One region of the Rhizobium azibense genome, then DNA from elsewhere that is predicted to be linked to it. Evidence: riboswitches for the same ligand, from Rfam matches in the RefSeq annotation. Region 1 holds a riboswitch; each other region holds the start of a gene.
What was found. Region 1 has a riboswitch for cobalamin ahead of bluB (5,6-dimethylbenzimidazole synthase). Riboswitches for the same ligand answer to the same signal wherever they lie in the genome.
Positions count from the first base shown of each region.

Region 2: it holds a riboswitch for cobalamin, as region 1 does, so the genes downstream of both, EV130_RS01455 (ABC transporter substrate-binding protein) here and bluB (5,6-dimethylbenzimidazole synthase) in region 1, are expected to answer to the same signal.
Region 3: it holds a riboswitch for cobalamin, as region 1 does, so the genes downstream of both, cobU (bifunctional adenosylcobinamide kinase/adenosylcobinamide-phosphate guanylyltransferase) here and bluB (5,6-dimethylbenzimidazole synthase) in region 1, are expected to answer to the same signal.

Region 1 covers NZ_SMBJ01000005.1:481,814-491,741, forward strand. Annotated here, with positions in the region: gene EV130_RS15605 (class II 3-deoxy-7-phosphoheptulonate synthase) at 1-1,132, shown strand, start outside; partial or broken gene EV130_RS34235 (IS110 family transposase) at 1,391-1,649, shown strand; gene EV130_RS15610 (GFA family protein) at 1,936-2,331, shown strand; gene EV130_RS15615 (DUF1003 domain-containing protein) at 2,328-2,861, opposite strand; gene EV130_RS15620 (LTA synthase family protein) at 3,154-5,073, opposite strand; gene EV130_RS15625 (NAD+ synthase) at 5,268-6,947, shown strand; gene EV130_RS15630 (TolB family protein) at 6,968-7,798, shown strand; cobalamin riboswitch at 7,816-7,999, shown strand; gene bluB (5,6-dimethylbenzimidazole synthase) at 8,076-8,762, shown strand; gene EV130_RS15640 (DUF2865 domain-containing protein) at 8,770-9,855, opposite strand.
Region 2 covers NZ_SMBJ01000001.1:296,373-306,300, forward strand. Annotated here, with positions in the region: gene EV130_RS01425 (TetR/AcrR family transcriptional regulator) at 1-152, shown strand, start outside; gene repA (plasmid partitioning protein RepA) at 421-1,635, shown strand; gene repB (plasmid partitioning protein RepB) at 1,687-2,727, shown strand; gene repC (plasmid replication protein RepC) at 2,877-4,139, shown strand; gene EV130_RS01445 (ABC transporter ATP-binding protein) at 4,904-5,668, opposite strand; gene EV130_RS01450 (FecCD family ABC transporter permease) at 5,665-6,642, opposite strand; gene EV130_RS01455 (ABC transporter substrate-binding protein) at 6,702-7,742, opposite strand; cobalamin riboswitch at 7,980-8,213, opposite strand; gene EV130_RS01460 (metallochaperone AztD) at 8,253-9,467, opposite strand; gene EV130_RS01465 (ATP-binding protein) at 9,823-9,928, opposite strand, start outside.
Region 3 covers NZ_SMBJ01000005.1:342,234-352,161, forward strand. Annotated here, with positions in the region: gene EV130_RS14910 (chloride channel protein) at 1-440, opposite strand, end outside; cobalamin riboswitch at 605-995, shown strand; gene cobU (bifunctional adenosylcobinamide kinase/adenosylcobinamide-phosphate guanylyltransferase) at 1,266-1,790, shown strand; gene cobW (cobalamin biosynthesis protein CobW) at 1,795-2,844, shown strand; gene cobN (cobaltochelatase subunit CobN) at 2,854-6,720, shown strand; gene cobO (cob(I)yrinic acid a,c-diamide adenosyltransferase) at 6,717-7,349, shown strand; gene EV130_RS14935 (TSUP family transporter) at 7,357-8,169, opposite strand; gene EV130_RS14940 (cobalamin biosynthesis protein) at 8,267-8,686, shown strand; gene EV130_RS14945 (nucleoside hydrolase) at 8,758-9,708, shown strand; gene cobA (uroporphyrinogen-III C-methyltransferase) at 9,889-9,928, shown strand, end outside.

The sequences.
Region 1 (9,928 bases):
CCGCGACTTCTTCCGCGCCTTCCTGCAGATGGCCGTCGTGCTGACGTTCGGCGCACAGCTGCCTGTGGTCAAGGTCGGCCGCATTGCCGGCCAGTTCGCCAAGCCGCGCTCTTCGGGCATCGAAACGCAGAACGGCGTCTCGCTGCCGAGCTACCGCGGCGATATTGTCAACGGCATCGAATTCACCGAGGAAGCGCGTATTCCGAACCCGGAACGTCAGGCCATGGCTTACCGCCAGTCGGCCGCGACGCTGAACCTCTTGCGCGCCTTCGCGATGGGCGGCTATGCCAACCTCGAGAACGTCCACCAGTGGATGCTCGGCTTCGTCAAGGACAGCCCGCAGGGCGAGCGCTACCGCAAGCTTGCCGACCGCATCAGCGAAACGATGGACTTCATGAAGGCGATCGGCATCACGTCCGAGAACCACCCGAGCCTGCGCGAGACGGATTTCTTCACCAGCCACGAGGCGCTGCTGCTCGGCTACGAAGAAGCGCTGACGCGCGTCGATTCCACCTCCGGCGACTGGTACGCGACTTCCGGCCACATGATCTGGATTGGCGATCGCACGCGCCAGGCCGACCATGCGCATGTCGAATACTGCCGAGGCATCAAGAATCCAATCGGGCTTAAATGCGGCCCGTCGCTGCAGGCGGACGACCTCTTGAACCTGATCGACATCCTGAACCCGGCAAACGAAGCCGGCCGCCTGACGCTGATCTGCCGTTTCGGCCACGAAAAGGTTGCCGACCACCTTCCGCGCCTCATCCGTTCGGTCGAGCGCGAAGGCCGCAAGGTCGTCTGGTCCTGCGACCCGATGCACGGCAATACGATCACGCTCAACAATTACAAGACGCGTCCGTTCGAGCGCATCCTGTCGGAAGTCGAAAGCTTCTTCCAGATCCACCGCGCAGAAGGCACGCATCCGGGCGGCATTCATATCGAGATGACCGGCAAGGACGTGACGGAATGCACGGGTGGCGCCCGCGCCGTTTCTGCGGACGATCTGCAGGACCGCTACCACACGCATTGCGACCCGCGCCTCAATGCCGACCAGGCGCTCGAACTGGCCTTCCTGCTCGCCGAGCGCATGAAGGGCGGCCGCGACGAGAAGCGGATGGCCGTCAACGGCTGATCTGCACGAATGAACGAAATCGAGAGCCCGGCTCAGCGCCGGGCCTTATACACTGCAAGGCGGGACAGTGCTATGACGGTCTGGCCGCGTTTGTCATTGTGGTGATTGAAAACCGCAATGGCGGTGCGCAAAGCGGCTTGTCTTTCCGGACCCGAACTTTCGTTCGTAAGAAAAGAATCTTTTGCTACTTGAAGGCTAGGTCGAACCGTTGAGAGGGTTTCACGCTCGCGCATAAGAGGGATAAGCCCTTCAAGACCTATACCTATCCGGTTTGTCGGCATCGACATATCAAAAACATCCTTTGACGTCTGCCTTTTGCCAGAGGAGCAGTCGGCGAGTTTTGCCAACACCGCTGCCGGGATCTTGCCCCTTTTGAGGGGGCGAGCGGCTCGTCCTGGAGCCGACCGGCGGCTATGAGGCCGATGCACTGCTGGCGACGCAGTTGCCGGTGGCACGGGTGAACGCCAAACAGATCAGGCAGTTCGCAAAAGACTTCGGTCAGGTCTTTAGGACCGACCACCGACCTGGTCACGCACTAGAAAAAACAGCAAACCCGCGAAGGTCGCCATGAGCGCCGTCAAGGGCAAAATCGTCATCACGCTCAACGCAAGAATGCGAGATCTCATCAGGCAAGTCCCTGACCTCTAACACCGTTTATTCTCTCTTGAACATGCACGGATTGCTGGTCAGGGCTTTTAGGAAGTCCGGCATCAAAATTCTTGACGCTGTGCTTCAAGGAATTGGATTTGACGCAGCTCCAGGCAAGCGGCCAATTTCGCATTCCATCGAAAAAGGAGCTGCGAATGACGAAGGAATATACGGGTGGCTGTGGATGCGGGGCGGTGAGGTTTTTAAGCCGGCGCAAGCCTGGACCGGTTGTCGCATGTCATTGCTCACAGTGCCGACGGCAGACTGGGCTCTACTACGCGTCTTGCGACGTCTCCCTAGAGAGCCTGACGATCGAGGGCAATAGCTCGATCCGCTGGTACCGGTCGAGCGAGACGGCTGAGCGCGGCTTCTGCGAAAACTGCGGTTCGGCGCTCTTTTGGCAGCGGAAGGGATCGCCAGAAGTTTCCGTGATGGCCGGTGCCTTCGACCTGCCGAGCGGGCTTTCCTTCGGCTATCATATCTACTGTGCCGACAAGGGCGACTTCTATGAGATTGACGAAGGCGCGCTGAAATACGCAAAAGGTGTTTAAGCCCCTTTTCCGGCCAGCAAAGTGTTCAGGCGCCCGACCTCTTCACGCAGTGCGGCGAGTTCAGTCACGACGTGCATGTCGATTTTCTGGTGCAGTGACATGACCTCGAGCTCGGCCTTGAGATTTACTTCATAATCCTTGGCTGCTTCGAAGCGGTCGCGCTCGGCCTGCCGGTTCTGCGACATCATGATGATCGGCGCCTGGAGAGCGGCCAGCATGGAGAGGATCAGGTTCAGGAAGACGAAGGGGTAAGGGTCGAAGGCGCGCGTTGCAAGGACAATGGTGTTTATTACCGCCCAGATCGCCAGGAAAGCGAGGAAGGCGATAATGAAGGACCAGGAGCCGCCCACCCTTGCGATACCGTCAGCGACGCGCGCTCCGAAGGTCGCCTCGGCGGAAAAGGCTTCATTGACGTCGGTCGAGATGATCTTGCGTTCGTGCGTCCTCCTGAGGACGCGCTTTTCGATGTCGCCGAGTTGCTCAGTCGGCCTGTCGAAATGCAGGTGAACGAAGTTCGAGATATTATTCATGACTGGCTCCGATATCTGGCACCCGCGCGGAAGATCTGCTTAGTCAGCGAATGTGCGCTCAGCTTGCGCCTTGCCACTATCACCGACTCCTCCAGGAATTGACAACATCAAGGCCAAATTTGCCGAAGCCGGTGATGTTGAAATCGACGTCAGCGGCGGGGTGACGGGCTTCGTCTTCCGGGAGTGGCCATGCGTGCGGTGCGAATCCGCAGCCGCTGTTTCAGCGTCTCGTCGAGATTGGGATCGTCATGCGATCTTCGAGTTACATGTGCAACGGAGCCGCCGACTGCACTCAATGGCTCAGGTGGCCCTCGGCGAGCAGGTCGTGCTTTGGGAAAAAGCGCTCCAGCGTCCGCGCTTTGCCGAACATGATGTCGTGCTGCAGGTAGCCGTAATCACGCACAAGGGGGTCGAGTTTTTTCCGGTCGCGCAACCAGTCCGGCGTCACATTCTTGTTGCGCGCCGCCAGTTGGTAACGGTCGATGATGTCGTATTTCTTCTGCACGCGGCCGAGGAAGCCGGTGTAGAAGGGATGCTCGAAACCGGCGAACTTGAGGAGGTTGTAGGAGATCAGCGACGGGCTGATCGTGCCGACGTTCTGCTTCACCCCTTTCTTGTTCGACCAGATGACCAGCGGCGTTTCATGCTCGCGCTTCATTACGTCGAGCGGCGCCCTGCGGGTGGCCACCTGGTCCGCCATGTAGCCGGCGCTCATATAGACGTTGCCGAGCGGCGGCAGGTGATCGCCCCAGAGCACGATGATCGTTTCGCGCTCGCGCTTCGAGGCCCAATTCATCAGCATCTTGAGACTGTCGTCAGCTTCCTTCACGCCCTGCGCATAGGTCGCAAGCGTCGCACGATCGGCCTCTGGAATGTTGCCGCGGATGCCAATCGTGTTGCGTGCATAGCGATACGGCTCGTAGGGACCATGTCCCTGCAAGGTGACGGCGAAGAAGAAGAATGGCTTATCGAGGCCGTCGCCCTCGCGCATGATCTCCTTCGTCAGGGAATCGTCGGAGGCGAAGATGCCGCGCTTTTCCATCGGCGGCATCGTTTCTTCGGTCCGGAACTCCTCGAAACCGAAATCCTTGTAGACCTGGTTGCGGTTCCAGAACCAGCCACTGAAGGGGTGCAAGGCGCGGGCGATATAGCCTTCGCCGCGGAAGAAGGTGGCAAGCGAGGGCACGTCGCTGCGGACATATTGCTGGTAAGGAATGCTGCCGTAAGGCAGGAAGGCGTTCGAAAATCCGGTCAGTGCCTCAAATTCGACATTGGCGGTCATGCCGCCGAATTCCGGCGAGAAGACGTATCCGGACTGCGCGGCGCGGACGTTCGGCATCGGATCGGCGCTGAACGAGAGATTTTTCAACCTCGTCGGATCCCAAAAGGACTCGCTCATCAGCATAATGATGTCCGGCTTTTCTTTCGGGCCCGTCAGATAGCCGTAGTTGCGCGAGGGAATCGCGTCGAGCGCATCGGCGTTGAGACCGGCGGGCGCTGCGACGTCGGCCATCGGGATGTTGAAGAGGAAGGCCAGTATGAAACCGTTGCTGCGGTAGTTTTCCTTCTGGTCCCACATCATCGGTACGACCTGCAGGCGGTCGCGAACGTAGGAATATTGCGAATAGTCCATGAGCGAGGCGAAGGCCGCTATCACCGGCAGCCCAAGGCAGAGGTGGCGCAGGCGTGCCTGGCGCGAGAGCTTGGGAAAGTTCTGCCATGCATAACGCCATGCGAAAACGATGCCTGAGGCGAAAAGCACGATGCCGACGAGAAGCGTTGCGGCGGTCAACGGCCTGTCTCGCACCATGACCGGCAGCAGCTCCATGATCTGACGAGTAAAGAGTATGTCGGACGGATAGAAGGGGTCGGAGAGAAAGTGCTGCTTCTGATTGGAGACAAAGGCAGGAACCAGAAAAAGCGGGATCAATACAAATGCCGACTGGTGGCGCCGGCCAAATACGGCATCGAGGGTCAACATCACGATCGCCAGCATGGCGACGGTCGTCATGCCGGGCCTGACCGTCGATGTCAGGAACTCGCCCACATCGGTCAAGGTGCCGCGCGCAATCCATTCGACAGCGACGACGCTGAGGAAAGCGAGGGAAAACGAAAACAGGATGCCGATTGCCGCGCGCGCTGCCGGAGACTTTAAACTCGACCCGAAACCGGCGGAAAGCAGTGCTGCTTTGCTCGAGGGTAGAGACTTCATTATCAACGCAATCAACGGTATGCTCCGATGTCATAAAATTTTCACCGAAGTGTCACATGTCCGTCATGAACGCTAGATGAACCTTGCGGGGCGCCGGCTTTTCCCAAGGGTTTGAGTTTTTCGCCCGCCATACCCGGCGTCTTTTCATGGAACGGGCAATTGAAGAGGCGGGCGACCCGCGCTAAATGGATGACATGACACAGGAAAACGCTCCTTTGAATACGCTCCGGATTGCCGTTGCCCAGTTGAACCCGACAGTCGGCGATGTCGCCGGAAACCTCGCCAAAGCTCGTGAGGCACGCACCGATGCGGCCCGCCAGGGCGCGGATCTGCTGCTTCTGACGGAGCTTTTCATTTCCGGTTATCCGCCGGAAGACCTCGTGCTGAAACCGGCCTTCCTAAGGGCCTGCCTGAAGGCGGTCGAGGACCTCGCGGCCGATACCGCAGACGGCGGCCCCGGCGTCATCGTCGGCTTTCCGCGGCAGGGAAAGACCGGGCGGCACAACTCGGTTGCAGTTCTCGACGGCGGCCAGATCCTGGTGCTGCGTGACAAGATCGACCTCCCGAACTACGGCGAGTTCGACGAGAAGCGCGTCTTTTCCGAAGGGTCGATGCCGGGGCCGGTGAATTTCCGCGGTGTGCGGATCGGCGTGCCGATCTGCGAAGAGATCTGGAACGATCTCGACGTCTGCGAGACACTTGCCGAAAGTGGCGCCGAAATCCTGCTCGTGCCGAACGGTTCGCCCTATTATCGCGGCAAGGTCGACGTGCGCCATCAGGTGGCGCTCAAGCAGGTGATCGAAACCGGCCTACCGCTCGTCTTTGCCAATCAACTCGGCGGCCAGGACGAACTCGTCTTCGACGGTGGGAGTTTCGCCTTCAATGGCGACAGGACGCTGGCCTTTCAGATGAGCCAGTTCGAAACGGCGCTGGCGGTGACGACCTGGAAGCGCGGCGAACATGGTTGGCGCTGCAGCGAAGGCCCCATGTCTCGGATTCCCGAGCCCGACGAGGCCGACTATCGCGCCTGCCTGGTCGGTTTCCGTGATTATGTGAACAAGAATGGATTCAAGAATGTCGTCCTTGGTCTCTCCGGCGGTATCGACTCGGCGCTCTGCGCGGCGATCGCCGTCGATGCTCTGGGCGAGGAGCGCGTTCGAACGGTGATGCTGCCGTATCGCTACACGTCAACCGATTCGCTGAAGGATGCCGCCGATTGCGCCAAGGCGCTCGGCTGTCGTTACGACATCGTGCCGATCGAGGACCCGGTGAACGGCTTCACTTCGGCGCTCTCACGGCTGTTCGAAGGAACCGATAGCGGCATTACCGAGGAGAACCTGCAAAGCCGTGCGCGCGGCACGATCCTGATGGCAATCTCCAACAAGTTCGGCTCGATGGTTGTCACGACCGGCAACAAATCGGAAATGTCGGTTGGATATGCGACGCTCTACGGCGATATGAACGGCGGGTTCAATCCGATCAAGGACCTCTACAAGATGCAGGTCTATGCGCTGTCGCGCTGGCGCAACAGTCATGTGCCGCCGGACGCGCTGGGGCCGTCCGGCAAGGTGATCCCGCAGAACATCATCGACAAGGCGCCGTCCGCCGAACTTCGCCCGGACCAGACGGACCAGGATTCGCTGCCGCCTTATCCGGTTCTGGACGACATCCTCGAATGCCTCGTCGAGAAGGAGATGGCGGTCGAGGAGATCCTCGCGCGCGGGCATGATGTGGCGACCGTCCACCGCGTCGAGCATTTGCTCTATCTCGCCGAATACAAACGCCGCCAATCGGCTCCGGGCGTCAAGATAACCAAGAAGAACTTTGGGCGCGATCGCCGCTACCCGATTACCAACCGGTTCCGCGACCGGTAACCCAAGATCCGGGAGTATGCATGCGCAGTTCGGTCGAGATCTACAATATTCGCACCGGCGAAAGCCGGATTGTCGTCCAGACGGAAAAGCTGATCGAGGCGCCGAATTTTTCGCCCGATGGCGGCTATGTGCTGTTGAATGGCGACGGGTTGCTTTACCGGCTGCGGCCGGACGGTACCGGCGGCCTCCAACAGGTCGATACGGATTTTGCAACGCAGTGTAATAACGATCACGGCATTTCGCCGGACGGGACGCAAATCGTCATTTCCGACAAGACCGAATTCGGCAAGTCGGCGATCTATATTCTGCCGGCGGCTGGCGGGACGCCGCGGCTGATCACCGAAAATCTGCCCTCCTATTGGCACGGTTGGTCACCGAACGGCAGGGAGCTCGCCTATTGCGGCATTCGCGACGACCTCTTCGACATTTATACGATCTCCGTCGATGGTGGCCCCGAAAAACGGCTGACGCATGGCGAGGGTCGAAACGACGGGCCGGATTATTCGTCTGACGGGAGATGGATCTACTTCAACTCCAGCCGCACCGGTCTCATGCAGATCTGGCGCATCCATCCGGATGGAACCGGCCTGGAACAGGTGACATTCGACAATTATGGCAACTGGTTTGCGCATCCTTCGCCGAAGAACGACAAGGTGCTGATCCTTTCCTACGATCCGGAGGTCTTCGATCATCCGCGCGACCTCGATGTGCGGTTGCGGCTGATGGACATAGACGGCGGCAACCTGACCACGCTGTTCGAGCTCTTCGGCGGACAGGGAACGATCAATGTACCCTGCTGGTCACCTGATGGTGACGAATTTGCCTATGTGCGTTATTTCCCCGGGACTTGAACGAGCCGCCGACTCGGACGATAGAGACTGCGTCAGGTGCCTGCATCCAGCAGGAGAATCGGGAATCCGGTGAAGGACCGGAACGTGCCCAACGCTGTGAGGCTGACGCTTTCTGCAACAATGGCCACTGGCATCTGCCGGGAAGGCCGCGGCAAGCGGGTGACGCCAAGTCAGAAGACCGGCCTGACAAGATAGACCGAACCGCGTGGACGGCGGCGAAGTTTTGACGCTTCGCGCGCCTGTGCGCGGGTGCTGAAGCATTGTTGGGGATTTGACGATGCAACTTGAACCTTTTGCCCGCTCCCTGGTGCCGGCCGGCCATTTTTCCGACGATGACCGGGCCGCGGTCTATAGAGCCATCGAAACGCGCCGCGACGTGCGCGATCAGTTTCTGCCCGATCCCCTGCCTGACGATCTGGTGTCGCGGCTGCTGGGGGCGGCGCATGCCGCGCCCTCGGTCGGTTTCATGCAGCCCTGGAATTTCATCGTGATCCGCGATCCGAAGGTGCGCCAGGCCGCCTGGCAGGCGTTTTCGCGCGCCAACAGGGAAGCGGCCGACATGTTTGAAGAGGAGCGGCGGGATATGTACACAAGCCTGAAGCTCGAAGGCATCCGGAAGGCGCCGCTCAGCATCTGCGTCACCTGCGATCCCGACAGGGCAGGGCCGGTAGTCATCGGCCGCACCCACAATCGGCGTACGGATGTCTATTCGACAGTCTGCGCCGTGCAGAACCTGTGGCTTGCTGCCCGGGCCGAAGGCATCGGGGTCGGCTGGGTTAGCATCTTCCACGATGCGGATATTCGGGAATTGCTCGGCATTCCAGAGCGGATCGAAATCGTCGCCTGGCTTTGTGTGGGTTATGTCGATCAGCTTTACACAGCGCCGGAACTTGCCGTGAAAGGCTGGCGCCAGCGCCTGCCGCTGAAAGACCTGGTGTTCTGCGACCGATGGGGAAGCCAGTAACGACGCGTCAGTTCTGCTGGGGCTGCGGTCCGGGCGTTGCGGGGTTCTTGAGATCGATCGCACCCTGATCGCCAGCGAGGAACTGCGGACCGACCTGGCGGACTTTACTGTTCGCCGGGTCATAGGGGCGGTCCGGCACCTGCGGCTGGCGGGCAGGCGTGGAGGCGGCGCCCGATGGCGGCTTCGTCTTGATACTGGTGATCGAGCCTTTCGTCGGCGGTTCGCTGATCGATTGATTCTTGCGCATGTTCTCGTAATAGGCGCTGAGATTGCACAAACAGGAGGACTTTTCGCCGGGCGCGCGGTTCTTGTAGGCAAAGGCATTCGGCATGGCGCTGTAGGGCGCACCGGTCGAGGCCGAGATCATGTTTGCGGCATCGGTATTCGAGATGTCTTGATAGAAAAGCTCCGTCTCGATACCCGGGCACATTCTCGAACACGTCGCTGCGTCGCGGTTGAAATCGATCGACGTTGCATTCGTTGTGATCGGGAAGAAGCCGCCGTCGCAGGTGCGCACGCACATGGTGCTGACATGCGACATGAGCTCGCCGTCCGGCACGCCGTATTGGATGTCGCCTTGTTCGCCTTCTCCAAGCGGAATGAAGGTATCGCTCCGCATCGCCTGTTCTTCTGGACTTGGCGCCGGTGCATAGGCCTGCGGGTCGGGCGCATAATCGAGCTCGTCGTTGCAGCCGTTGTCTTCGAGCGCCGCCATCAGCTCGCGGCGGACGCGATAATCGGCGCCGCCCTGATCGCGCAGTTCGTTACGCCGCTCCTGAAGGTATCGAATGTTGTCGACCATGCGCGCCTCGGACTGCTGGAGCTCGCTGCAAAAGTCCGCATTCTCGCCGCCGATCACGACCATGCTGTCCACCGAGCAGCCGTAGCCGCGCAGGTCGTTGCGGACCTTTCTAAGCTCGAGATTCTGCTCGGCGATAGCGCTCGCATATTGGCGGACTTCGGGGCCGTTGCCGATGACTTGGGGCAGATCGGCGATGCGGCCGCGCAGGTCGTCGCAGATCTCATTCGTCTGCGCGGCAGCAGGCGCGGCCAGGACAAGCAGGATCGCAAGGGTCAGGTTTCGGCGTTTCACGGCATCATCCGCAGCAAGGTCGGGCCAGAGCGCGGCGCGACACCCGCTTCCGTTAACAAGCTGGCGAGGCAAT
Region 2 (9,928 bases), on a different contig from region 1:
GCAGCGACGTGGAGAGCACCGACCTCCTGCATGCGCTTTCCAGCATCTATTCGATGCCCGACTCGCCGGAATGGCGGCAGCGCTCCCGCAGGCTGATTCGCCTGTTGATGGACGGACTTAAATGGGGTGCAAGAATGGGATCGGCCGAGTAGCGACTGAGACCACTGATTCGGCTGGCGACCTTGGCGCCTTGAAAGCTAATGCGCTGATATGATTTGCTTCCGCTTCAATACGGAAGCTAAAAAGAGGTTCATTTCCGCAAGTCATGCTTTGATCCTTCGGGCAAGTATTGCCCGATAAAGCCCGCTGAGAGGCAGCTTAACGCCCTGTTAAGCCCATGGCCTTGCAAGAAAATGAGAATCGGCGCTAAATGCGCTTTCATTGGCCTCACGGCGTTAAAATCGCATTTTCGAGATTTCCATGAATATGGCACCTACAATTGGTAAAGCAATTTCTGATGTCGATCAGCTGATCATCGGCCAGGCACAGGAACTGTCCGACAAGTTGAAGCAGCATCGCCTGGAAATGTTTCCGCCCCGTGCGATGAAAAGCCTGCGCGAATTCCAGCTTGCCGAAGTGGCGCGCTTTCTTGGCGTCACGAGCGGCTATCTTCGCAATCTCTCGCTGGAGGGCAAGGGGCCTCTGCCGCAGGTGACGCCATCGGGGCGCAGATCCTATACCGCCAGGCAGATGGATGAAATGCGCCTGTTCTTGGATCAGAATGCCAGAGGCAGCACGCGTTACGTCCCGCACCGCACGGCCAATGAACACCTGCAGGTCATCGCCGTCGTGAATTTCAAGGGCGGCAGCGGCAAAACCACGAGTGCTGCCCATCTCGCCCAGCATCTGGCGCTGACTGGCCACCGCGTTCTTGCCGTCGACCTCGACCCGCAGGCCTCGCTTTCGGCGATCCACGGCTTTCAGCCGGAATTCGACGTCGACGAAAACGAGACGCTTTATGCGGCAATCCGTTACGACGACGAGCGGCGACCGCTGAGGGAGATCATTCGCAAGACCAATTTCCCCAATCTCGATCTGGTTCCAGGCAATCTCGAATTGATGGAATTCGAGCATGATACGCCGCGCGTGCTTGCCCAGGGCAAGGCCAGCGACTACGGCCGCATCTTCTTTGCCCGCCTTGACGAGGCGCTGTCTTCCGTCGCCGACGACTATGATGTCGTCGTCATCGATTGCCCTCCCCAGCTCGGCTTCCTGACGATGAGCGCCATCTGCAGCGCAACCGCCGTGCTCATCACCGTTCATCCGCAAATGCTCGACGTGATGTCGATGTGCCAGTTCCTGCAGATGCTGGGCGAGGTGCTGAACACGCTGAAAGGCGCCGGCGGCAACATGAATCTCGACTGGTTGCGCTATCTCGTGACGCGCTACGACCCGCAGGATGGGCCACAGACGCAGATGGTCGCCTTCATGCGCTCGATGTTCCGCAATCACGTTCTCACCAATCCGATGCTGCGAAGCGTGGCGATTTCGGATGCTGCCATGACCAACCAGACCCTCTACGAGGTGGAGCGCAATCAGTTTACCCGCGCGACCTATGACCGCGCCATGGAGGCCATGAGCGCGGTAAATGGCGAAATCGCCGAGCTCATCCATAAGGCATGGGGGCGCAGATGACGGCACACAGACTGACCGCAACCAACCGTTCAACCGCCGGGAGGAGAAAGAATGGCACGTAAGAATATCCTCTCGGGCCTGATGGACGATTCCAAAAAGTTTACCGCCGTAAACAGCGAGCCCGTAAACGACCCCGACAAGCAGCAGATCAATTTCAAGGGAATTGGCGCCCTCGGTGCCGTTACCCGCAGTATCGATGCCCTGGCCGCACGGGCGGACGCTGCGCGCGAAATCGAAGACATGCTCGCCCATGGCGAAACCGTGATTGATCTCGACACCGCACTCATTGAAGATTCCTTCGTCAGCGATCGCCTCGGGCACAATGATGAGCAGTTTCAGGAATTGGTGGAAGCCATTCGCCTTCGAGGTCAGGATTCACCCATTCTTGTCCGCCCGCATCCGCAAAAGGATGGGAAGTACCAGATCGCCTTCGGCCATCGCCGCGCGCGCGCTGCCAAGGAACTTGGCCGGCCGGTTCGCGCCGTCGTCAAGAAGCTTGCCGACCGCGATCATGTCATTGCCCAGGGACAAGAAAACTCCGCACGCGCGGATCTCTCCTTCATCGAACGGACGATGTTTGCCGACAAGCTCGACAAGCTGGGCTTCGATCGGGAGACGATCATGGCAGCGCTCAATGCCGACAAGACGACGATCTCCAAGATGCTGTCCGTCACCCGGCGCATTCCGGCCGAGATTCTGTCGGCAATCGGCGCAGCGCGCGCAACTGGCCGCGACCGTTGGCATGACCTTTCGGCGAAATTTGAAGAAGACAATGCTGCCGAGCGGGCGATGCTGTTTATCGAAACGCCAGCCTTCGAAGCTGCCGGGCCGGACGCCCGGTTCGACATGCTTGCGGCATTCCTCAGCAAGAAGCCGGCACCAGCCGTCCAGACCACAACGCCGTCTTCGGCCGTGACCCAGTGGCAGCGCCGGGACGTCAAGGCGAAGATCAAGGATGACGGGAAGCAGTTCACCATCGCGCTGAGGGCAGGGAAGGCGTCAGCCTTCGGCACCTATATCGCAGACAATCTCGATCGTCTCTATGAGGCGTTCGAAGACAGCAGGACGACAGGAAAGAACGGAGATCAATAGCAAAAGAAAAGGCCCCCGAACGTTGCCGTAGCGGAAGCCCTCTCTGATCTAGACACCCAGAGAATCACATTTCCGCACAATATAGTCAAGAGTCTCCGGCACCTATTTTCGGTGAGCTGATATCTTTTGCCTTGAAGAAGGCGAAGAAAATGGAAAGCGGAAGTGTGACGACGCCCTTTGGGCGGCGGCCGATGACACTTGGCATGCTCGCAAGTCAGGTCACCAGCCACAAAATTGAGCCAGGCGCCTCAATCGACAAATGGAAAATCTATCGTGCGCTTTGTGAAGCCAAGCCTCTGCTCGACATATCCGACAGAGCGCTCACGGTATTGAACGCGCTTTTGAGCTTCTACCCGAAAGCCGAGCTTGCAGCAGACGACAGTCTTGTCGTCTTTCCCTCCAATACGCAGCTATCGCTTCGCTGCCATGGCATGGCCGAGCAAACGATAAGGCGGCATATGGCCGTCCTCGTGGCCGCCGGTCTCGTGATCCGCAAGGACAGCCCCAACGGCAAGCGCTACGCTCGCAAGAGCCGCAATGGCGAGATCCACGACGCTTTTGGATTCTCACTTGCGCCTCTGCTTGCGCGCGCCTGCGAAATCGAACGCATGGCCGCGAAAGTCTCTGCCGACCGTCTCTACATCCAAACGCTCAAGGAACGTCTCACGCTCACCCGCCGCGACATCTCAAAGCTTGTCCAGGCAGCGATCAGTGAAGAGCTTCCCGGAGACTGGCAAGCGGTGAACGGACGGTTTCACGATATCCTGAACCAATTGCCGCGCAAAGCCGGCGCCCATGCGGTTGCCTCCACATTGGATCTCCTCGACGCATTGCGCGATGAAATCGTCAAGCGACTGGAAACACTCATTAAAACGGACGATCTGAGCGCCAATGACTCACAAAATGAGCGGCACATACAGATAACAGAATCCGAATCTAATCTTGAATCTGAAGCCGCGGTTAAGATTCCGACCCCTGAGTTGACTGCAGTAAACTCGGCAATGATTGAGGCAGCAAACGAAGGACACGGTGAACTCCCTCGACTTCCGGCAGGAACCAACACCACATCCACACTATTTCCACTCTCCCTCGTTCTGCAGGCATGCCCGGAAGTGCGCAGCTACGGACCTGATGGAACTGTCAGAACATGGCAAGACCTCATTGCAGCAGGCGCTATCGTCAGTTCAATGCTTCATATCAGTCCCTCCGCATACAGGGACGCCTGCAGGGTCATGGGTCCGCAAGCGGCCTCAGCCGTGCTTGCCTGCATTTTTGAACGGTCGGGGACGATCAATTCAGCCGGCGGTTATTTGCGCGACCTCACCCGGCGTGCCCAACGCGGAGAGTTTGCGATCGGATCAATGCTAAGAGCACTCGCAAGGACACAGGAACATCATGACGCCCCTCACTGAGTTTACCGCAGTAAACTCGCACTTGACCGGCCGCAAAAACACAGTCCCGCAACGTTCATTGGCGCGATGCCGCATCCACCTGACTTCGGCGCTTCCTCATTTGCCGGCACGCCCAACGCTAAGGGTTGCGGTCCGGCCGAAGCGATCAAAGCCTCGTAGGCCATCCTGCCTGCCCGCACTGATGGGCGAGGCGCTGCAATCATATTTCAGGCCCAACCAAGCTGCTTCCTCGGGTCTGCAATAGGCGGAGTGTACCCGCTCCTCGACGCAGCATGAGCGCTTAACCGAGCCGGCGGCGCGACTTCAAACACCCTCGGGCGAAGCGATGGAATTGCGATAACATCGAAATTCGAGGGTCCGGCACCGATGGAAAAACTGAGGAGGCGCGTCATTCATTCGGGCACGAGAAATCAAGGGATTGCAAGGGCTGAAACGGGAGCCGCAGTGACCGAACGAAATGTCGTGATTGTTTCCGTTAGATGTTGAATAGTCTGTGATAACAAACTGTTAGAGATCGGCTAAACTTGATCCGATCTCCCGGAAATCATGCTGCTATGGTACCTAAACGAGGCCCTATGGTCAAGGAACGCATCACGTCAGGCGCCTCAGGTCGGCAGATGCGACATCGAACCAACCTTTCGGCAAAACCGGTGGCGCACACAGGTCGACGGCAGCCATTGAAGCGGACATCGCTCCAGACAGGCAGGAGAGAATGCTGCCTGCCCCGCGCCATCATCCCATCCCTTGCGTCGACGCGTCCGTCGTCAACGGGTGAGATACTGGATGTAATGCCTGCCGTGAACCCTCGACTTCTCGATATGAGCCCGGACCCCAAATACATCCCGAACGAGCTCTTCGGTCAAAACCGCTTCGGGGGTCCCCGCAGCAACCACGCGGCCGTTACAAAGCACGGCCAGGCTGTCGCAGAACATTGCCGCCAGATTGAGATCATGCAATGCGATGACGCAGGTGACCGGAAGCGTCGTGACGAGAACCAGCAGCTCCAGCTGATGCTGGATGTCGAGATGATTGGTTGGTTCGTCAAGCAGCAGTTCGGTCGGCGTCTGCGCAAGCGCGCGAGCAATGTGCGTGCGCTGGCGCTCTCCGCCTGACAGCGTGCGCCATAGCTGCAAGGCCTTGGCCGTCATGCCGACCTGTTCCAGTGCCGCATCGACCGCGTCTTCGTCTGTCTTGTCCCACGGGGAGAGAGCGCCTCGATGCGGCGTTCGCCCGAGGCGCACGACATCCTTGACCGAAAGGTCCGCATCGGTTGTCGCTTGCTGCTCGACCAGTGCGATACGCTGGGCAATCTCGCGACGCGCCATGGTGCTGATATCGCTCTCGCCCAGTCTGATGACCCCGCTCTTGACTTGCCGCAGCCGGCAGATGAGACGCAGAAGGCTCGATTTGCCAGAGCCATTGGGTCCGAGCAGACCCAGTGTCTTGCCCGGCGCAACATCAAGGCTGACGCCATCGACGATTACCGTACCGCCAGCGCACCAGGCGACATTGCGCATCGATATGCTCATAGAGGCCTCCTTGCCTTGTAGAGGATGACAGCGAAGACGGGAGCGCCGAAAAGTGCCGTTACCACGCCAATTGGAAGCACCTGCTGCGGGATGATCGTGCGCGAGACGACATCGGCAAGTACCATGAAGATCGCCCCGATCAACGCAGTTGTCGGCAGTAACCGCTCGTGAGCCGGACCAACCAGAAAGCGCGCCGCGTGCGGAATGACAAGACCAACGAAGCCGATCGAACCGACGATGCTGACGACGGCAGCGGTCAGCACGGCCGTCAGTCCAAGAAGGGTAAGACGCACCCGCTTTACCGGTACGCCGAGCGCTGCGGCAGAGTCCGTACCGAAGGCAAAGGCATCCAGCACACGTGCGTGAAGCATGCAGATAACAAAGCCGCCGGCGGCAATGGGGGTGACGAGCAAGACATCCGTCCAGCGCACGCCGCTGAGGCTCCCGAGCAACCAGAACATGATCCCCCTTGCCTGCTCGGCATTGGCCGAGGTCGTGACGATGTAGGACGTCAGTGCGTTGAAGAGCTGCGAACCGGCAACGCCTGCCAGGATGATGCGATCGGCGCCGCCGCCTGCGCCGGCGGCCAGAAGCGAGACGAGACCGAAGGCTGCCACCGCACCGAAAAAAGCTCCGGTGGAAAGGGTCAGAACGCCGGACCCGATGCCGAAGATCATGATGGCGACCGCGCCGGTCGAAGCGCCCGCCGAAATGCCAAGTACATAAGGTTCGGCAAGCGGATTGCGAAGCAGGGCCTGCAGTATGGCGCCCGTCATTGCAAGAGCCGCGCCGGAACCTGCTGAGACCAGGGCGCGGCTCAGCCGATAGTCCCAGATGATACCCTCATGGATCGGCTTGATCGCGAAGGAGGTGCCGAACATTCGGTTGGCAACAGCTTCTGCAATCGTCCGCAGCGGTATGGCGATTTCGCCGATCGACAGGGCAAGGCCTATCGCCAATGTCAGTGCAGTCATTGAAAGCAGGGACAAGACGGCAAAGCCGCCCCATCCGTTGCGCGGCCCGGCGTCCTTGCTCACTTCGCCAGTCCAAACTGCCTTATGGCTGCTGCAAGCGTTTCGATGCCGTCGACAAGGCGGATCGATGGGCTCATTGCCTGCGAGTCCATGACGACCACGTGTTTGTCTTCCACAGCGCTGATCCTGCTTGCCACAGGATCGGTGTTCAGAAACCTAAGCTTGATGGCCGGATCGTCGGCAGCGTAGCGGCGACGGTCCATCCCGGCGATGACGATGATTGCAGGATTAAGACCGGCGACCGTTTCCCAGCCGACCAACGGCCATTCCTCGTTCGTGGCAATCACGTTCTTTGCCCCAAGGGCCTGCATGATATAGGCGGGCGCGCCGTTGCGGCCGGCCATGAAGGCCTCCCCGTCGATTTCCTTGCTGGAGAACCAGAATACGACCGGAATATCCGTCACCCTTGCCCCGGCCACCGATGCAATCGCCTTATCCTCACGTTCCTTCAGCCTTGCGACCAATGCCTCGCCGCGGTCCTGAACGTCAAAGATCGCGGCAAGTTCGGAAATCATCTGATAGATGACTTCGGTCTTCAGCATTTCCTTGCGGACACCATCACCACCCGTCGTATTGTCCTTGGCGGCGCAATCGGCCGGCGCGACATAGGTGTTGATGCCAAGCTTCGAAAACTGATCGTAGGTTCCAACCGAGCCGTTCGGGCCGACATGCCACTCGAATTCGGCGGCAACCAGGTCGGGGCCAGTTGCCACCACCGCCTCGAAGCTCGGATCATTGTCGGCGAGCCGCTTGATTTTGCTGTTTTCCGCATCGAATTGTTTGAGCACTGGGCTGAACCAGACAGCCGTTCCCGTGACACGATCCGAAAGGCCGAGCGACAGCAGGATTTCGGTCATCGCCTGGCCGATCGATACGACCTTGTCCGGCGCCCTATCGAAGGTGACGGATCGGCCGCAATTGGCAATTGTCAGGGGGTAGCTGGTCGGAGCGGCAAAAGCGGCTGCAGAAATCGAAGAGGTTGCCAACGCCGCGAAGGCAAGGCGCAGAATGAACCGCCGAAGTTTTGGATCGGATGACATGGAAACACTCGTAGGGAATTGAGGATACGTCGGCACGGCGGCCTGAACGCTCCGATGTTATGGTCACCGGCCATACGGGCGTGCGAGCCGACCGGCACGACAGGCTCTTGACCGGCAGCGGCTATGGTTTATTGAAAAGAGCGATCCGTTCCGTCTCACGCGCAAGGGGCCCGCGCCGATCAGGGGCGTCAAAAGGAATCATCTCGTCTCCTGTTCCGGGCAACCCCGCCCGTTCAATTGGATCTCTCTTTGACGGCAGGTCTCCTGGCTCGCAGATATGCGCCGAACCATCTGCCTTCCCGTGAGAACCAGCTCACAGTGGCATGGCGCTTGGCGCCACGAGGATGATCGGCAATCCGCTTACAGTTGCGGGGGCAGCCACGGTCTTGGTCCCTTTTGGGTCGTCCGCACCGTGTTCCCTATTAATCCCCTCGGCGTCTACTTCGGGGAACCGTCGCGCTCAGTTATGCCGAGCGCAACCGCCACGTCAAGCCGTAGATCCAAGCAGGATCAATGCACGGCGCCTGATCCCCCGACGGCGACGATGCTGAAAGGCAATCCCTCGACCGGGATGGTCCGAATCTCTTTCATGGTCTCAATATCGATCACCCGCACAACGCTATGGCGAGGATCGGTGATTGCAATCTGATCGCCCGCAACTGCGAGCCGCGGGCGCGGATCGCGCCAGTGACCATCCTTGCTGTAAGGCTCGGTGACGCGGGTCGACATCGTGATTTGACCGCTTAGAACGTCGACAAGATGCAGGTGCCCGTCCTCGGTCAGTACATAGGCATTCTTGACCCTCGCAGGATCGAGCGCGAAATCGATACGCCGGGTCGGCAGGTCGACCAAGCGATACGGCTCGGTGTTGTCTGGGTCGATCAGGGCAATCTTGTCCTCGCCGTAGTTGCCCAGGAAAAATTGCATCGCCTTACCGCCGAGCAAGGCCGTCACTTTTCCCTTCGGCAGCTTGTCGCCATATTCCAGCATTTCAAGTTGCACGGTCTCATCCTTGCCAGGCCGCGCTATCAGGACGCCTTCCTCGCAGCCGAAGGCAACGAGCTTTGCCGAGAAGGCTTCTCCGTGCAGCGCCGTGCAGGGTGTGATGCCTCCGACCTGTCTTCCGTCTGCGCCGAGAACACGTAGGCCCAGGCGCGGCGGCAGTTCATCCGGTTTGGTTTGCGCGTCGGTATCGGGAACCGAGACCAGCATGTTGCGCCCCATGGGCACGGCGACACCATGGTGAGGTGCCGTCGCGTCGATGAGCGTTTCGGATGCTGCGCCTTCCAGCAGATCTTCTTCAGAAACGAGCTTGGCTTTGCCTTCCCGATCGTAGAACAATACCACGTCGTCGCCATGCATGACGGCGTGGACCGGCCGCTTCCCGTCGAGTGCGGTCTGCAGCAGCAAAGGTGCGGATGTTTCCAGATCGCGATGCTCGCCGTGGTCGGAAATCGTCAAACCGGTTTTGATTACCTGGACGGCATTGGCCTCTGATTGGACGGCGAAAACGGTCTGGCCGGAATGACTGGCGGCCAGCGCCGCATAACCCTTTAACCCAAACTCGCCGATCTGTTCACCGGTCTTGGCGTCGAATGCACGAGCGATGGGTGCCGTGTGGTCGGCGATGAACAGGCGCCATGTCTGCTGTTCCTCTTCAGCGGAGGCCGGGTTCACCAAGAGGCTTGCAGCAAAGGCCCCGGCGATCGTCAATCTGGGTAACACAGGAAATCCCTCCTCTGATATGTAATAACATTACAATCTCTAGCGAAGTTCGCGAAACATGTCCACTCGTTGACGACAAAGATATCCGCCTTTGTATGATCGACCTGGTCGACCTGAACGACCTGGGAGGTCGGAGGCGCTAATCACCCCAGGAACCGCCGGTTCTCCTTCACGATCTCATTTTCGCCGCGTCGCTTGGGCTTCAGGGAGGCGATCATGGCCGATCAGGTGGCCTCTTGACTGTTTCATACCTGCGCCGCTCAACGAGCAAGCCAAAACAACGGGTTGATACGATCGACAGGTTCGCCAGACGTGTCGATGAAATCCTGAAATAGCGACAGGATCCACGCCAATATCATTTGCGACCGCCTGCGAGTTGTTCGCCAAGCTGGCGCAAAGGGAGCGCCTCGATATCATTGCCAAGAGGATACGCTTCGCTGCCTGGGTACACCACGATGCGG
Region 3 (9,928 bases), 140 kb from region 1:
TCCAAGCCGACGGAGGCGCCGAAGCCGTTCGAAACCAGATTCTGTACGGCGACGATGATGCTATCTGTCAGCGACAGCCGTCCGCCATGCAAAGCGTTGGCTTCGATGGGATCGACCATAGGCTTCTTGCGGGTTCGCGCGAGAATGAAAAACAGAAGGCCGAGCAGAACCCCGCCGCAGACCGGCGCCATCAGGAGCAGGAATTTGTCGTTTGTCTGCGATGAGCTCAGCCGTTCGATGTCGCTGATACCGAAGATCAAGCGATGCAGTTCGCGCGAGACAAGGCTCATGCCGGTGACAGCCAGGCCCGACGTCACGCCGACGGCGATGCCGGCGAAGACCATGCCCATTTCACTGCGGCGGGCAAGCGCACGGAGCCTCCCGGCGTCGAGCAGGCGGTAGAGCCGGTAGAGGCGCGGGAAATTCGATTTCGTGAGCATGTGCAAAGAACTAGATGGCGGCCAACAGCGTCAAGGGCTATACGGGCGCTTGCTCCCGAAATGTGGCGAAAGCCCGGCGCGAAACGGACCGAGAATTGGAAGCTGTTTGCCGCGGGTTTCATTTGAGTGGGCACAATTGACTTCGGAAGGCGGCTTGCCTAACGATGAATATTCTTACGGATGGTTCCGGGGCTGCAGATGCTGTTCCGGATGAAAAGGGAATGTGAAGGGACGGACCCACGCCGGGCGTCTTCATCACAGCCGACCCCGCGACTGTAGAGCGGTCAGGGTCTTCCATCCGGCGTCGGGTCGGGTCACGGCTGTTTTGCATGTTGCGGAGCAGGTGAAGCGGCTGCGGCGCCGGAAAAGCCACTGGAAATGCATTGTGATCAGCCGGGGCAGGACGCCTCCATTTCTACGAATCGTCCGCCTTTTCACAAGATCGCAACCGGGAAGGCGAGGCAGATCCGCTGGCGCGGTCAGGGCGACCTTAGGTGGTCGCCCTGTCGGCCGACACCCGCGAGCCAGGAGACCTGCCATGCGTGCCGGGCGAAGAGCTCATTCTGGGGCATTGTTCCCCGCTGCCAGCACGGAGGTTGTCATGGCTCAACGATGGAATTCCATGCCGTATTTCGCGGCGTCTTTGAGGGATGCGGCACTTTCGACTTTCCGCACTCCTGTCGTCACAGGAACGCAAACAGTCCTGTTGAAAGGATCTTCTGAGCCCAAGGACCTGGAGGCGCTCAGCTCCTGTGACAGGCGCAGGAACGAGGGTTGGCTGCGCTATGCCTCCGCAGTGCCATCCCTTACCCCACAGGTCTCCAGATGAACCGTTCCACACGCGGCACCGCCTTCGTCCTGGGGGGCGCCCGTTCCGGCAAGTCCCGATTTGCCGAGCAGCTGATTGCCGACAGCGGGCTTGAGCGCCACTACGTCGCGACGGGCCGGGCCTGGGACGAGGAGATGCATCAGCGCATCGAGAGCCACAAAACCGAACGCGGCCCATTGTGGAGGACGCATGAGGAGCCTCTGGAGCTTGTCCCGCGTCTTTCCATTATCGACCGCGAGGGCCGGGCGATTCTTGTTGATTGCCTGACGCTTTGGGTCACCAACCTGATTATGGAGGAGCGCGACATGGCGGCGGAATTCGCAGCACTTGCCGCTTGGTTGCCCAATGCAAAAGCGCGGCTCGTCGTCGTTTCCAATGAAGTCGGCCTCGGCATCGTGCCGGAAAACCGCATGGCGCGGGATTTCCGCGACCATGCAGGACGGCTGCACCAGATAATGGCGGCGCAAGCCGCGGAAGTGTATTTCATCGCGGCCGGTTTGCCGCTGAAAATGAAGGGTTGAACCCATGAGCCAGCAGAAGATCCCCGCAACCGTCATCACCGGCTTCCTCGGCGCCGGCAAGACTACCATGATCCGCAACCTGCTTTCCAACACCGGCGGCAAGAAGATCGCGCTGATCATCAACGAGTTCGGCGATCTCGGCGTCGATGGCGATGTATTGAAAGGCTGCGGCGCGGAAAACTGCACTGAGGACGATATCATCGAGCTGACCAACGGCTGCATCTGCTGCACCGTTGCCGACGATTTCATCCCGACGATGGCGAAGCTTCTGGAGCGCGCGCAACGCCCAGACCACATCGTCATCGAAACCTCCGGCCTTGCCCTGCCGCAGCCCCTCGTTGCCGCCTTTAACTGGCCGGATATCCGCAGCGAAGTAACCGTCGATGGCGTCATCACAGTCGTCGACAGCGCGGCCGTCGCTGCCGGCCGTTTTGCCGACGATCACGAGGCGGTGGAGGCGCGCCGCGCAGACGACGTCTCGCTCGATCATGAGAGCCCGATCGAAGAACTGTTCGAGGACCAACTGGCCTGCGCCGATCTCATCGTGCTCAACAAGACAGATCTCCTTGACGGCGAAGGGCTCAGTCGCGTGCGCCACGAAGTGACCTCCCGCATCGCCCGCAAGCCGGCGATGATCGAGGCGAGGAACGGCGAGGTTCCGGCAAGCGTGCTGCTCGGCCTCGGCATCGGTACTGAAGAGGACATCGGCAACCGCAAGTCCCATCACGAGCTGGAGCATGAGGACGGCACGCCGCACGATCACGACGAGTTCGACAGTTTTGTGGTCGAGTTCGGCCCGATCGGTGATCCGGCAGGCTTCGCCGAGAAGCTGAAAGGCGTGATTGCCGAGCACGATATTCTGCGCCTCAAGGGCTTTGCCGATGTCCAGGGCAAGCCGATGCGCTTGCAGGTCCAGGCCGTCGGCAGCCGTATCGACCAGTATTTCGACCGCGCCTGGGTGCCGGGCGAAGCGCGCGGCACGCGGCTTGTGGTGATCGGCCTGCACGAGATGGATCAGGACACCGTCCGCAGGTCCATCCAGGCACTCGTCTAAGGCTCGGCCATGCATCTGCTGCTTGCCCAGAGGGGAACGATCAGCGACGGCGACGAGGCGATCGACCTCGGCCAATCGCCGGCCGACATCCTGTTCCTGTCTGCGGCGGATACCGAGCTTGCGGCGATCGCCGCAGCTCACGCGCAAGGCTCAAGGTCCTTCACGCTCCGGCTCGCCAGCCTGATGAGCCTCAAGCACCCAATGTCCGTCGATGCCTATATCGAGCGCACGGCAAGCTGCGCAAAGCTTATCATCGTCCGGGCGCTTGGCGGCGCGAGCTACTTCCACTACGCGCTGGAGGCGCTGCATGCCTGCGCGGCGCGGCATGGTGCGTTGATTGCGGTCCTGCCTGGGGATTCGAAGCCGGATGCCGGATTGACGCCATTTTCGAACGTGCCGCTTGACGATCTCAACGCGCTCTGGGGCTATCTGATCGAAGGCGGCGAGGGGAATTCGCGAAGTTTTCTCGATTACGCGACGGCGATGCTTTCCGGCGGCGAGAAGCCGGGCGCAGCCGCGCCACTGATGAAGGCGGGCATCTGGTGGCCGGGTCGAGGCGTGATTGGAGTTGAGGAATGGAAAATCTTTTCCGCGCCCGGTATCCAAGACTCGAAAAAAGAGGCCGGATTCAAACCGATCGTCGCCATCAGCTTCTACCGTGCGCTCGTGCAAAGCGGCGAAACGGCGCCCGTCGAAGCGCTCATAGAAGCGCTGGCGGCGGAAGGACTGCGCCCTTTGCCGGTTTTCGCCTATAGTCTCAAGGATCCGCTATCTATCGGCATTCTAGAGCGTGTCTTTGCAGAGGCGCCGCCCGATGTCGTGATCAACGCTACCGGCTTTGCCGTGTCTGCGCCCGGCGCCGATCGAGCGCCGAGCGTGCTTGAATCAAACGGCGCCGTTGTTCTTCAGGCGATTTTCTCGGCCACATCCAAGGAGGCGTGGGCCTCGTCGTCCCAAGGCCTTTCCGCCCGCGATCTCGGCATGAACGTCGCGCTGCCAGAGGTCGATGGCCGCGTTCTGGCGCGGGCTGTCTCGTTCAAGTCCGCCGCCCGTTACGACGCGGCCGTCGAGGCCAACATAGTCGCCAGCGAGCCCGATACTGAACGCATGCGCTACACGGCGAAACTCGCTGCCAACTGGGCGCGCCTCCGAAACAGGCAGGTTGCGGGCCGGCGGATCGCACTGGTGCTTGCAAACTACCCGAACCGTGATGGACGCCTCGGCAATGGCGTCGGCCTCGATACACCAGCAAGCACCATCGAGGTGCTCAAGGCAATGCGGGATTCGGGTTACGCTGTTTCCGGTTTCCCGGCCGATGGTGATGCGCTGATGAGGCACCTAGCCGAGGGGCCGACGAATTCCGGACATGATGGCAAGGTGATCCGCGAGACGCTTTCCTTGAGTGGATACAAGGCCTTCTTTGCATCTCTTCCGAAAAAGATTCAGGACGAGATTACACTCCGCTGGGGGGATCCGGCGTCCGATCCCTATTTCATGGACGGCAGTTTCGCCCTGCCTTTCACCCGCTTTGGACATCTCCTCGTCGGCATCCAGCCTGCACGCGGCTACAACATCGATCCGAAGGAAAGCTACCATTCGCCGGACCTCGTGCCGCCGCATGGCTATCTTGCCTTCTATGCCTTCCTCCGCGAGGAATTCGGCGCTGATGCCGTGATCCATATGGGCAAGCATGGCAATCTGGAATGGCTACCGGGCAAGGCGCTTGCACTGTCTTCGGAATGTTATCCGGAAGCGATCCTCGGCCCGCTGCCACATCTTTATCCCTTCATCATAAACGACCCGGGGGAAGGCACGCAGGCCAAGCGGCGCTCGAGCGCCGTCATCATCGACCACCTCACGCCGCCGCTGACACGGGCCGAAAGCTATGGCCCACTGAAGGACTTGGAAACGCTGGTCGATGAATATTACGAGGCCGCCGGCAGCGATCCGCGGCGCATCCGGCTGCTCGGCAAACAGATCCTTGATCTCGTCGCCGATATAGGTCTCGACCGGGACGCGGGGATCGCCAAAGGCGAGAGTGGGGACGAAGCGCTGAAGAAGCTCGATGCCTATCTTTGCGATCTTAAGGAAATGCAGATTCGCGATGGGCTGCATGTCTTCGGCGTTGCGCCGGTGGGCCGGTTGCTGACCGATCTCACGGTGGCACTGGCGCGCGTGCCGCGCAGTTTGGGCGAGGACGGGGATCAGAGTTTGCAAAGGGCGATTGCGAAGGACGCATTTGCAGCGGACGTCGCGGAGGCACCCCCCTTTATGAAACACCTATCTGCGGCTTCCGGTCGGACAGAGGGCCTCAAGTCCCTCTCTCGACATTTCGATCCCTTGGATTGCGATATGTCGGCGCCCTGGCTCGGCCCGCGGCCATCGCTGCTGATGGAAACCTCCGATACCCCCTGGCGCACCAATGGCGACACCATCGAACGCATCGAACTGCTTGCCGCAGAACTGGTCGCTGGTGAAATTCCGTGCCCGCCGGACTGGCCTGCGACACAATCGGTCCTCACCGAGATCGAAACTCGTCTGAAGCCTTCCATCCTTGCCTGCGGGAAGGCTGAAATCGCGGGCCTTCTTCGCGGTCTCGACGGCCGCTTCGTCGCTCCCGGTCCGTCCGGCGCGCCGACGCGCGGGCGGCCGGACGTGCTGCCGACGGGGCGGAATTTCTACTCAGTCGATAGCCGCGCCGTTCCGACGCCCGCAGCCTTCGAACTCGGCAAAAAATCCGCCGAATTGCTCGTTCGGCGCTACGTTCAAGACCATGGTGACTGGCCGGTCTCGTTCGGGCTTACGGCCTGGGGTACGTCGAACATGCGCACCGGTGGCGACGATATCGCCCAAGCGCTGGCGCTGATCGGCGTCAAGCCGGTATGGGACATGACCTCGCGGCGCGTCACCGGCTACGAGATCATTCCGCCTGCACTGCTGCAGCGCCCGCGCGTCGACGTGACGCTGCGCATCTCCGGCTTCTTCAGGGACGCCTTTCCCGAGCAGATCACGCTGTTTGACCGGGCAATCCGCGCTGTAGGCGCCCTCAATGAAGATGCCGCCGACAACCCGATCGCGGCCCGCATGCGCGGCGAAACGGCGCGCCTTGCCGCCGCCGGCCTCGATGAGGCATCCGCACAAAAGCGCGCCGGCTACCGCATCTTCGGGTCCAAGCCCGGCGCCTATGGTGCGGGCCTGCAGGCTTTGATCGACGAAAAGGGCTGGGAACGGCGTGCCGATCTGGCGGAATCCTATCTTGTCTGGGGCAGCTATGCCTACGGCGCGGCGGAGGAAGGCAGGGCTGAACGCGGCGTCTTCGAAGAGCGCCTGCGCTCCATCCAGGCCGTGGTGCAGAACCAGGACAACCGCGAGCACGACTTGCTCGACAGCGACGATTACTACCAGTTCGAAGGCGGCATGGCGGCCGCAGCCGAACAACTGGGCGGAGTACGTCCCGCGATCTATCACAACGATCACTCACGACCGGAGAAGCCGGTGATCCGCTCGCTCGAGGAGGAGATCGGCCGCGTCGTGCGCGGGCGCGCGGTCAATCCGAAATGGATCGATGGCGTCATGCGCCATGGCTACAAGGGCGCCTTCGAGATCGCAGCCACAGTCGATTACCTGTTCGCTTTTGCAGCGACGACGGGTGCCGTCGGCAACCACCACTTCGAGGCCGTCTACCAGGCCTTCGTCGCCGATTCGAAAGTCCGCGATTTCATGGCAAAGAAGAACCCGGCGGCGCTTGCGGACATGAAGGAGCGGCTGCTCGAAGCCATCGAGCGCAGGCTCTGGACGCCACGCAGCAATTCGGCGCGATTCGATCTCGCGGCGCCGCGCACGGAAACGGCACAAGCTTTTAGGGAAGAACAATGAGCGAAGAACCAGTGGAAAGCGGCGCGAAGGACGATGCACGTCACGCCGAAAAGATGGCCAAGAAGAAGGCCGCGCGTGACAAGATCATGGCCACGAAGACCGACGAGAAAGGCCTGATCATCATTCATACCGGAAAAGGCAAGGGCAAGTCGTCTGCTGCCTTCGGAATGATCTTCCGACATATCGCCCATCGCAAACCGTCAGCCGTCGTGCAGTTCATCAAGGGCGCGATGTGGACCGGCGAGCGCGACCTGATCGAGAAACATTTCTCTGATATTTGCCAGTTTCATACGATGGGCGAGGGATTCACCTGGGAAACACAGGACCGTGCGCGCGATGTTGCAGCGGCGAGGGCTGCCTGGGAGAAGGCGAAGGAACTGATCCGCGACGAGCGCAATTCCATGGTGCTGCTCGACGAGATCAACATCGCGCTCCGTTATGACTATCTGGACGTCAACGAGGTGGCCGCATTCCTCATTGCCGAGAAACCCTATATGACCCACGTCGTGCTGACGGGCCGGAACGCCAAGGACGAGCTGATCGAGATCGCCGATCTGGTCACGGAAATGGAGCTGATCAAGCATCCGTTCCGCTCCGGTATCAAGGGGCAGCCCGGCGTGGAGTTCTGAAAGCGGATCAATTCCCCGGCAGGTAATCGGAGGCCATCCCCAGGCTCCAGAGGCGCAGAGGGTTCGTCGGGTCCGACAGAAGCTTGATCGTGAAGGCGATGCAAACCGCCACCAGCAGCGGCTTGATGAGCTTGGCGCCGGTGCGCATCGCAAGCCGTGAGCCAACCTGTGCGCCGAAGAACTGACAGACACCCATCATCAGCCCCACCGTCCACAGCGTTGCGCCGAAGGAGGCGAAGACGATGAGCGCGCCGATGTTCGAGCCGAGGTTCAAAAGCTTGGTATGCGCAGTTGCCTTCAGCATGCCGAAACCTGCGAGCGTCACGAAGGACAGCATGAAGAAGGAACCCGTGCCTGGACCGAAAATCCCGTCGTAAAGGCCGATCAACGGCACGAATGTCATGCCGAATAAGAATGGCGTGACGCGGCGGTGGGTATCGAGGTCGTTCAGGTTCGGCTTGAAGGCGAAATAGAGCGCGATCGCGATAAGCAGCACCGGCATGATGGCGCGCAGAACATCGCCGGGCACGATCGTCGCAAGGGCTGCACCGAGCGATCCGCCCATGGCCGCCATCATGGCCATCGGCAGTTGTTCTTGAAGGTTCACATGGCCCTTGCGGGCATAGGCGATCGTCGCGGACGCTGCTCCGAAAACGGATTGCACCTTGTTCGTGCCGAGCGTCTGGAGCGGCGGGATCCCTGCGATCAGCATCGCCGGGACGGTGATGAGCCCACCGCCGCCTGCGATGGCATCGACAAAGCCGGCAAAAAAGCCGGCAAGGCACAGGAGTAGAAGCAGTTGGGGAGCGATATCGGTCAAAGCGGAACTCGAAGGCGGACTGAAGTCCGCGCCATGTTGCATTTCCTGCTTCCGGCTGCAATGGCTGGACAAACACCCATCATTTCAAATAGGGCCGATGACCGGAATCACCTTTGACAATTCACGCCGCCATGTCCTCGGCCTCGGTTGCGAGCGCGGGACGCCGCCTGACGAAGTCATGGCGCTTGCGGCCGAGGTTTTGTCGCTGGGTGGCCTGGTGCCCGATGAACTCGCAGCGATCGCGTCGATCGACGGCCGGGCCGGAGAGCCTGCTATTGTCGAGGCTGCCAGGCATTTCGGCGTACCATTGCTGTTTTTCAGCGCCGCACGCCTTGAGGAAGAGACGCCGCGCCTTAAGAATCCATCCGACATCGTCTTTTCCCAGGTCGGCTGCCACGGCGTTGCCGAGTCCGCTGCGCTTGCCGTTTGCGGCTGCAATGCAGAGCTTGCCGTGCCCAAGATCAAATCTGCGCACGCAACCGCGGCGATCGCCCGCATGCGGTTGCAGAAAGAATAACGGCCGCTATGGTGTCGCCACTTCGCGAGGCGTTTTCCGGCACGCGACGAACAGCATAAAAGGAAAATCTCATGCACAAGGTCATATATGACACGGACCCGGGCGTCGATGACGCCATGGCGCTCCTCTTCCTGCATCGTCACCCCGACATTGATCTGATCGGCATCACCACCGTATTCGGGAATGCCTCGATCGAAGCGACGACGCGCAACGCGCTGTTTTTGAAGCGCGAATGGAATATTCCGGCTCCCGTCGCCAAGGGCGAGGGTACGACGATCGATCCGTCGCGCAAGGAGATCGGCTGGCCGACCCTCGTGCATGGCGACAATGGCCTCGGTAATATCGACGTGCCGGAAACGGTCGATGGGCAGCTCGATCCGCGCCCGGCCTACCGGTTCATCATCGACACCGTGCGCGCCAATCCGGGCGAGGTGACGCTCGTTGCCGTCGGCCGCATGACGAACCTTGCGCTGGCCCTGAAGGAAGATCCGGGGATCGCCAAGCTCGTGAAGGCCGTCGTCATCATGGGCGGCAATTTCTATGTGCCGGGCAATGTCTCGCCGGTCGCAGAAGCCAATATTCACGGCGATCCGGAAGCTGCCGACATCGTCTTGACCGCTCCCTGGAAGGTCGTGGTCATTGGCCTCGACGTGACCGCGGTCACGACTATGAGCCGGCGCTATCTCGCCGCTACCGCCGCAGAGGGCGACAGTGCCGTCAAACTGTTGAACGAACTCTCGCAGTTCTATATCGATTTTTATGCGCACGCCGTCGATGACGGAATGATGGTGCATGACAGCTGCGCCTGCGTCTACGTCGTGGCGCCGGAACTCTTTTCGACCATCACAGGTTCTGTTCGCGTCGTCTGTGGCGGTATTGCCGACGGCCAGACGATCGTGAAGCCGGATGGCCGCCGCTTCCCGCCCGGAGATTGGGACGGCCTGCCGAGCCAGATCGTCTGCACCGGCGTCGAATCGGAAAAGGTGATCGGCCTCGTGCGCGAGACGCTGCTGCGCGCTTGATGAATTGCGGAGCCGGTGTTGTCTCCGCCGGTTCTTGCCGAATCGGATCAATGGGATGGCTTGCTTTGCTTGTGTTCGGATACAACCGATTCCAATATTAAGCCGCTTTCCATCCCCAGCCTGTGGTGGGTCTTCACGGTTGCCGTTGACCTTGCCTGCTGCCGGGCATAGATCACCTGAATGATCGAAAGCGCATTCTCCCATCTGCCGGCGCTGGAGC